DNA from 2 places in the Oleiphilus sp. HI0086 genome. Region 1 is predicted to be linked to the other one. Evidence: predicted binding sites of a transcription regulator. Region 1 holds the regulator's gene; the other holds the start of a gene.
What was found. The regulator FliA, encoded in region 1, starts transcription of late flagellar genes. The targets are predictions, from matches to a motif close to CTAAAGTTNNNNNNNNNNCNGCCGATA.
Positions count from the first base shown of each region.

Region 2: a site for FliA is predicted at 2,236-2,262, ahead of A3756_RS23530 (flagellin). Genes of this name have one in related genera too.

Region 1 is NZ_LWFZ01001402.1:3,315-7,770, reverse strand. Features, by position in the region: gene A3756_RS23860 (chemotaxis protein CheA) at 1-493, opposite strand, end outside; gene A3756_RS23855 (protein phosphatase CheZ) at 507-1,289, opposite strand; gene cheY (chemotaxis response regulator CheY) at 1,303-1,689, opposite strand; gene A3756_RS23845 (RNA polymerase sigma factor FliA) at 1,935-2,645, opposite strand; gene A3756_RS23840 (MinD/ParA family protein) at 2,675-3,496, opposite strand; gene flhF (flagellar biosynthesis protein FlhF) at 3,678-4,456, opposite strand, start outside.
Region 2 is NZ_LWFZ01001369.1:4,140-8,595, reverse strand. Features, by position in the region: gene A3756_RS23535 (flagellin) at 1-1,888, opposite strand, end outside; gene A3756_RS23530 (flagellin) at 2,357-4,375, shown strand.

The sequences.
Region 1 (4,456 bases):
CAAACTCATCATCAGTAATATCAGCCTCTTCAGCAGAGGCTTCTGCAGCAACCGGCTCCGGTGTTGGTTCAACAGCTGCAGGTTCAGCAGCAGGCGCAGCGTCAGCAGGTTTCGCAAAACGTTCTAAGTCACTTAAAAGCTGTGGGTCAGCTGGGGTTGGATCTTGGCCATCTCTGACTTCACTGAACATTTCGTTTACAGAGTCTAACGCACGTAAAACGACATCCATTAAGTCAGCATCAAGACTTCGCTTACCATTTCGCAGAATATCGAACACGTTTTCTGCAATATGACAACACTTGACCAGTGCATCCAACTGTAAAAAGCCTGCTCCACCCTTTACAGTGTGAAACCCTCTAAAAATTGCGTTTAGCAAATCTTTATCGTCTGGATTTTGCTCTAGATCAACCAGTTGCTCTGAAAGAAGCTCGAGTATCTCTCCAGACTCTACAAGAAAGTCCTGAAGTATCTCATCATCCGCTTCAAACCCCATCTTCTACGCCCCTTTAAAATCCTAGACTGGACAGCAAATCATCCACATCATCCTGGCCAGAAACAACGTCTTCGCGTTGCTCTGCATGGAGTTGTGGACCTTCACCCTCAATGCCTGTTTCTTGTTTTTCTACTTCGTGGACTGTTCCTGTAATCTGGTCAACCTTACCGGCCATTCTGACCAAATTAACAAGATTCTCTTCAACATCTTTAACCAATCCGGTGACTCGTTGAATCACTTGACCAGTTAAGTCTTGGAAAGACTGCGCTAACAGTATTTGCGTGAGATTATCATTTACTTTATCTGAATCCTCACACAACTTTCCAAGGAAAGTTCCCATTGTGGCTGTCAGCGTTCTAAACTCATCAGGTTTCATTTCCTTACGCTGTAAGCGAGACCAATCCATCTTGAGTTTTTTCGCTTCCTGGCTGATTCCTGAAGCATAAGGCATGGTTTCTTCGACAAGATCCAAGGTCTTGTTTGCAGCCTTATTGGTCATATCAACCACATACGCGAGTCGGTCGGACGCATCCTCTATAGTAGACAGGTCATCTTTAGCCGTCTCACTGGAAGCATCGATGTGAAAGTTCCGAATTGACTCGTGTAGCGACCGAGTTAAGCGACCGACTTCTTGGTACAGAGTTTTATCCCGAGTCTCATTTAACTCAGAAATAATACCTAACGCCCCCGACAAGTCTCCTTTGTCAATTCGCTCCTTCAACTCATTAGCCTGAGCCTTCAAAGTCTGCTCAAAACCGCTTAGAGGTTCGCTATTTATTAGCTTTGCGTCAGTCATGAATCGCTCAGCCTTAGGAATCGATACGTTCGAAGATTTTCTCAATCTTCTCTTTTAAAACAGCTGCGGTAAATGGCTTAACGACATAACCGTTCACACCTGCTTGCGCGGCAGCAACTATCTGATCTCGTTTAGCCTCAGCCGTTACCATTAGCACAGGAAGACTTTTGAGGTTATCGTCAGAACGAACATGCTGAAGCAACTCAATACCAGTCATCCCAGGCATATTCCAGTCAGTCACCAGAAAGTCATACTTACCTGTTTGAAGCATTGGTAAGGCAGTACTACCATCGTCAGCTTCATCAGTATTAGTAAACCCTAGGTCACGCAATAGGTTCTTAATAATTCGTCTCATTGTAGAAAAATCATCTACTACGAGAATTTTCATATCTTTATTCAAGTCGACCTCCACTCATGTCGATACCCGAAATTACATTTTAATACCTAAAAACAAGTCTAGTCGGTGTTCTTAGGCTAGCCAGTTTTTTTTGATATTTGTTTCACTTATCGGCACATTTCTTAACAACTATATAAAATCAAGCCAATTTATTAATTTTATTCGCTTTATTTTCCCCTTACATGGGGGACAAACTTTGAGAAAAGAGGTCTAAGCAAATAGTTCGATCAGGCTAAGACAAACTGCAATCAGGTACGCCAATCACTCATTCTAGCTTTCAAACGCATCGCTGCTTGAGAATGTATTTGACTTACTCGAGACTCACTAACAGAGAGCACCAAACCAATTTCTTTAAGATTCAACTCTTCTTCATAATATAAAGACAAAACCATTTTTTCACGCTCAGGGAGAACATCAATCTCTTTGGCCAAAGCTCGACGAAAGGCATCATTCTGAACATCCGTCGCGGGCGTGTAATTCTCGGACAAATACTCTTCACTAGAAACGTCACCTGACTCACTTAGCTCTTCAAAGCTAAATAACTTGCCACTAGCGCTGTCTTTCAAGCAAGCAAAGTATTCCTCAAGCGTCATACCTAACTCTGAGGCAACCTCGCCATCCTGCGCATCACGACCCTCTCTATCTTCAATAGCCTTGATCGCTTCACTTATCTTTCTTGCATTCCGATGAACAGACCTTGGCACCCAGTCTCCCCGGCGCACCTCATCCATCATCGAACCACGAATTCTAATGCCCGCATAAGTTTCAAAGGACGCACCTTTAGAAGCTTCATACTTCCTGGAAGCCTCTAATAACCCGATCATACCAGCCTGAATTAAATCATCGACCTGAACGCTAGACGGTAGACGAGATATCAAATGATGCGCAATTTTTTTGACTAAAGGCGCATGAGACCGAATCAAATCATCGGCACGTTTTACTTGAGCGTCTGTATACATCAGCCTATGACACCGGAACTAAACACGTTCTAGTTTGAGGTAGCCTGAACCAGGCGCTCAACAAAGAACTCCAAATGACCTTTTGGAGAAGAAGGCAGTGGCCAGCTATCCGCTTTTTGGGCAAGCGTCTTATATGCCAACGATGCTTTTGCACGAGGATACACATCAGAAACAGCCCGTTGACGCTGCACTGCTTTTTTCACCGACTCATCGAAAGGGATTGACCCAACATACTGCAGAGCAACATCGAGAAATCTCTCAGTAACGTGAGCAAGCTTGGAATAGAGGTGGCGCCCCTCTTCCTGCGTTTTAACCATATTCGCCAGTACACGAAAACGGTACATATCGTAATCGCGATTTAACAATTTAATTAGCGCATATGAATCGGTAATCGATGTAGGCTCATCACATACGACAACAATAACTTCTTGCGCAGCCCTAAGAAACGAAACAACACCATCGGATATACCTGCTGCGGTATCAATAATCAGGACATCGAGATCTTCAGAAATTTCACTAAAGGCATTAATTAAACCGGCATGTTCCATTGGATTCAAAGAAACCATTTTTTGCGTACCAGATGAAGCTGGTACTACTTTTATTCCTTTGGGCCCATCAACCAAAACGTCACGCAGAGAACATTCGCCACTTATCACATCCGCTATATTGCTTTTAGAGGTGATACCTAACAAAACATCAACATTAGCCAAACCTAAATCGGCATCTAAAAGTACAACACGACGCCCCATCTCAGCGAGCATAATCGAAAGGTTAATAGACACATTACTTTTGCCCACACCACCTTTACCGCCAGTTACCGCGATTACCTGAACCGGATTAGAATTCGCCATACTGGTGAAAATCCCCTTTTATACATCTAATTATTTTTCGCACTTCAGTTTATTCAACCATATTGAGATCTTCGTGATACTGAAACATTGACCGTATTTTCAGTGTATACTGCATAATCTTGCTACATTCAGCTCTATATTTTAATCAACGCTAATAAGAGTTTAGCAGATATGATTAAGTTTACGCAGAATGAGAGAATATTTGATCTAAAACACCTTCATGCTCTTGGGCGCTGATTGTTACCCATCGCTCCGAACTATTCAATAAAGATTCAGCTCTCGAGAGGATTTCTTTTTGCCTAAACACATGAATATCCTCAGGAACTCGCTGACCGTCAGTAAAATAACTGGCTTTGAGACGCGTATCGATAAGAAAGCTCATCACCTCACCCAGGCTAACAGCTTCATCAACCTTAGTAATAATGGCGCCTGACAAGCCTACCATTTTGTAGTGATGGTAATTTGAACACATCACCTGATACTGCCCTACAGACGATACAACAAGGTGTGACTGAATATCATGACCCGACAGCTTTAATTCCTGCAGCTGCTCAGACCAGCACGCGTCGGTATGCATTAGGCCAGCAGTATCAACCAAGACAAGTTTTTTGTGACGCAAGCCATCAAGTATGGTATCCAGACTATGACGCTCATCAACAACATGGACAGGCACATTGAGTATTCTGCCAAACACCTTTAGTTGCTCGTGCGCAGCTATGCGGTATCTGTCAGTTGTCACCAAGGCTATATCATCAGCACCATGTCGAATAACAAACTGAGCAGCCATTTTACCTATTGTCATGGTCTTACCACTACCTGTAGGCCCAACCAATGCAATGACGCCACCCTGCTCGATCAGGTCATCTTCAGGAGCCGATATTAAAGCTGAAACACCCTGTGAAACACGAGACCATGCCTGACTGTAGTCCATACCTAAATCAACCATTGCCATTAGCCGTT
Region 2 (4,456 bases), on a different contig from region 1:
ATCGGTTTTGAATCGCACCGAGGTTTGCACGTTGGAAGTTTATCGTTGTCAGTGCATTGTCGACAGCAGCCAAAGCTAAAATTGCGCCATCTGATGTTGATATATCAATGTCTTGTACTAGCTGTCCACTTTCGGCTGCGCCGTAGGTGCCGATTTCAAAGCCAGCTTTCTCAATGTCGCCTGTAATTGAGTCTAGCTCGATCTTACCAGCTGATTGCAGAGAAATTGACGCTCTATATTCGGTGCTAGCTGTTAGGCCGATGTTGGCAGGAGTGATACCTGTGAAAGCTCCAACGTCAATGTTTCTTCCGTCATCGGCAATCAAGCGGAACTCTGAACCTAAAGCTTCCGCTCGAATACCTGTTTGGCCGGCCTTGTTGTTTATGGCAGAGATAATGGTGTTTTGTTTGTCTGCAACGGTATTTGTATCACTTGTCGAGATCTCAATGGTAACACCGTTTAGCAGGAAGCTGCCAGACTCGCCAATACCGACACCAGGAGCTGCGATTGCAGCGGAGTTAACCAACGTAGAGTTTACGGTTGCAGTAACACCTGACTGATCAGATACTAGGTTGATCGCATGCGCTTTTGCGATGGCGCTGGTTTCTGGGTTCGTAGAAGAAGGTGATGCTGTGTCAAAAGCGGCTAGTGTTGGTCCTACAGGGACGCTATTTATAACAAGATCTCCAGTAACAAATGTGGTGTTTGTAACGGCTTGACCAATTGCTCCACTGTTAGTGCCGCTGAATTTGCCAACAGCTAAGCCAGCATTTTCAATATCACCAGATGTTGTGTCGATTTCAATTGGGCGTCCATCGGAAGATACTAAGGAAAATGAACCAGAGTAAGTGGCCGCACCAGCAAGACCTACATCAGTTAAATCTGTGATGCTTCCGGCTGTTGTTCCTATAGCTAATTCGATGTTCCTGCCATCTTCTGCTGATAACGATATGCCTGTGTCTGCGCGACCATTAAAGGCAGCCACTACACCGGTTTGCCCGGATTTTTCGTTAATTGCGTTAGCGATGTTTTGAAGGTTTGCTTCGTCGCTGAGTAAGTTGCTGGCAGCAACATCAATGTCAACACCATTAATGGCAATTTGCCCTGATGATGCAGCGTTGTCGAACGTTCCTTCACCACCGCTTACGCTAGTGCTGCCAACTTTTGCTTCAATGCCTGTAATATCCGCTACCTTATTGATTGCGGCTGCTTTAGCGATCGCGCTCTTATCTCGGTCTGCGCTAGAGAAGGCATCGTCTACACCGCTAGAAGCACCGACTGCAATACCATTAATGACTAAGTCACCTGCAGCCAATGCAGCAATTGCTTGTGTTGTGCCACCTTGTTGGTCTGAGCTGACGCCGTCAGTTTGTGCTGCGCCAAGCTTGTCAACTGTAGCGCCCTCAATGCTCACGGTAACAGATTCACCTTCATTTGAGCCGATTTGGAATGTGACACCGGAGAAAGACCCATCGAGCAAGTTGGTGCCATTAAAGTTTGTTTGCAGAGACACGCGTTCTATTTCAGCTTTTAATTGTTGAACTTCTTGGTCCAGTGCTTGTCTATCGATTGCACTGTTTGTTCCGTTTGCTGACTGAAGTGCTAGGTCCCTGATACGAAGCAGGTTATTGGTAATTGATCCTAATGCACCTTCAGCTGTTTGAGAAAGTGATACGCCATCGCCCGCGTTTCTTATGGCAACGTTGAGTCCTCTAACTTGTGAGTCAAAACGTGTTGAGATTGCCAAACCTGCGGCATCATCCTTCGCACTGTTAATACGCAAGCCAGATGAAAGGCGCTGTAAAGCCGTCTGGTTAGCGGATTGAGAATTGTCCAGGTTGCGCTGTGCATTAATTGACGCGATATTGGTATTGATGATTTGAGGCATTGTATGCTCCTACTTATCTTCTATACCGGTGGACAGCATTCCTAAAGTTTCGGGATGAGTAACTACCGGCTACTAAATTAAAGTTTTTTTAAAATTTGTGATGCAATAATCGAGCATCACTTTCCTTGCTCTTTGTAAAGCATGCACTGTGCCAATTTGACTGGATGATATGTAAGGTGTTGATATCAAAGTGTTATGGGTTGGTTATTTTTGTTGGGTTATACCGGAAGAAGCTATGATTGCCGGTTTTTTGGCTAGTGCTTGCCGCTATTTATAATGTGGAGAGTGAGAGCGTTTATGAAAAAAGAACTTCGTTACACTTGCTTACATTGTTTTTGTAAAAAAAACTAAAGTAATTCTAAGGAGTGCCGTTAAGTGATGTAACAAGCGGTCGAGAGCGTGCTTTACAAAGCATGATGTACTTCAAAATCTCGTTCGTTTACTTGCAAAATTGATCGGAGAAACGACATGCCTCAAATAATTAATACTAATATCGCGTCTTTGAATGCTCAGCGCAACCTAGACAAATCTCAGAATGAACAGAGTGTTGCTTTACAGCGTTTATCATCTGGTTTGCGTATCAATGGCGCAAAGGATGATGCGGCAGGTTTGGCGATTTCAAACCGAATAGATGCTCAGGTTCGTGGTCTAAATGTAGCAAACCGAAACGCAGGTGATGGTGTATCGCTAGCACAGACAGCTGAAGGTGCATTGAACAGTATGACAACCTCCTTGCAGCGTATGCGTGAACTAGCATTGCAGTCTGCAAACGGTACGAATACATCATTGGAACGTTCTTCACTGCAAGAAGAGGTTGAGCAGCTTAAAACCGAGATTGCGAGTATCGCAGAGAAAACAAACTTTAACGGTCAGAACCTTTTAGATGGTTCTTTCCAGGGTACTAGTTTCCAAACAGGTGCAAACGTTGGTGATCGAATAGACGTTTCAATCTCTGAGGTGTCAGAGGAAACGCTAGGTACAGATATCACATCAGGTTTGTCTTCTGTTTCATCTACCGATGCTCGTCCAGCAATGGCTGCGGGTGACCTGGTAATTAACGGCTTCGCAGTAGGTGCAGCAGATGCGGGTGCTGATGGTGCTTCAACTGCCGATCAGAACTTGAGTTCTATTGCAATTGCTGCGTCCATCAATGCGGTTGCTGATCAATCGGGTGTCAGTGCGACTGTTAATGCAACGGTTGCATCGGGTACAGAAGTCACTAACGTAGCAAGTGCCGCTAACTTTGATATTAATGGTGTAACGATCAATGTTGGTGGATCTGGCGATGCAAGCACGTTATCTACTGATTTGCAGGGTGTTGCGGACGCAATTAACCTAAGCAGCGGTCAAACAGGTGTTACTGCGTCGGTTGATCTAAATAACTTGCAGCAAGGTGTAACTCTTTCTGCTGCAGACGGTCGTAACATTGATATCTCGGGTGCGGGTGCAGCAGCGGCAGGTGTTGCAGCGGCTGACACGTATGTTGGTTCCTACACTTTAGTATCTAAAGATGGTAGTGATATTGAGATTACTAGTAATACGGGTGCTTCGCTTGAGAATGCTGGCTTAGAAGTGGGTTCTTATAGTGGTTCAAAAGCAACTGCTGTGAGTGATACCTTGGGTGGTACGGCGCTTACTGCTGGTGACTTGGTAATTAATGGTACAGCGGTTGGTGCTACATTCTCCTCTTTTGATAATGCGTCGACGGCAAATAAAGATGCGAGTGCGATTTCAGTTGCATCAGCAATTAACTTGGTTTCAGATCAAACTGGTGTGACTGCGACTGCGAATACCACGCAGGTGACCTCATCTGATGTTTCTGCGGATACTGCTGGTAATGCGACGGTCAATGGCGTGTCTATTAGTTTTGCCGCTGGTACGACTGGCACGACCTCTGAGCAGGTGTCTTTAGCGGTTGATGCGATTAACGCTAAGACGGCTCAGACAGGTGTTACTGCTAAAATTGTTGACGACAACCAGTACGAGTTGTTGGCTGAAGATGGTCGAAATATTGTTGTTGGTTCGGGTACAAACTTCGGTGCTGCGGATGCTACTACTTTTGGTACGGTTAAGTTAGAGTCTGGTGGTCCTATTGAAATTAGTACTCAGGATCCTACGGCGATTAGCAACTCAGGCTTTGAGGTCGGTACATATGGTGGCTCTCAAGATGGTCAGCAGCTGAAGGATATCGATATCAGTACCGCAGCAGGTGCTGAAGACGCGATAACTGCAATTGATAACGCGATCAACCAGGTTGCAAGAGAGCAAGCGAAATTGGGTGCGATTCAAAACAGATTCGAAAACACAATTTCTAACAACGCGGTAAACAGTGAAAACCTATCAGCTGCAAACTCTCGAATCAGAGATGCTGACTTCGCGACTGAAACTGCAGCGCTATCTAGAGCTCAGGTTCTTCAGCAGGCAGGTATTTCAGTATTGTCGCAAGCGAATGCTAGACCTCAGCAGGTTCTATCGCTTCTACAGTAATAAGTACTTAGTAATATGAACGTTGCCGGCTTTAGCGTGAGTTAAAGTCGGCTTACGCAGTTAAAAAAGATATGTGAGGTG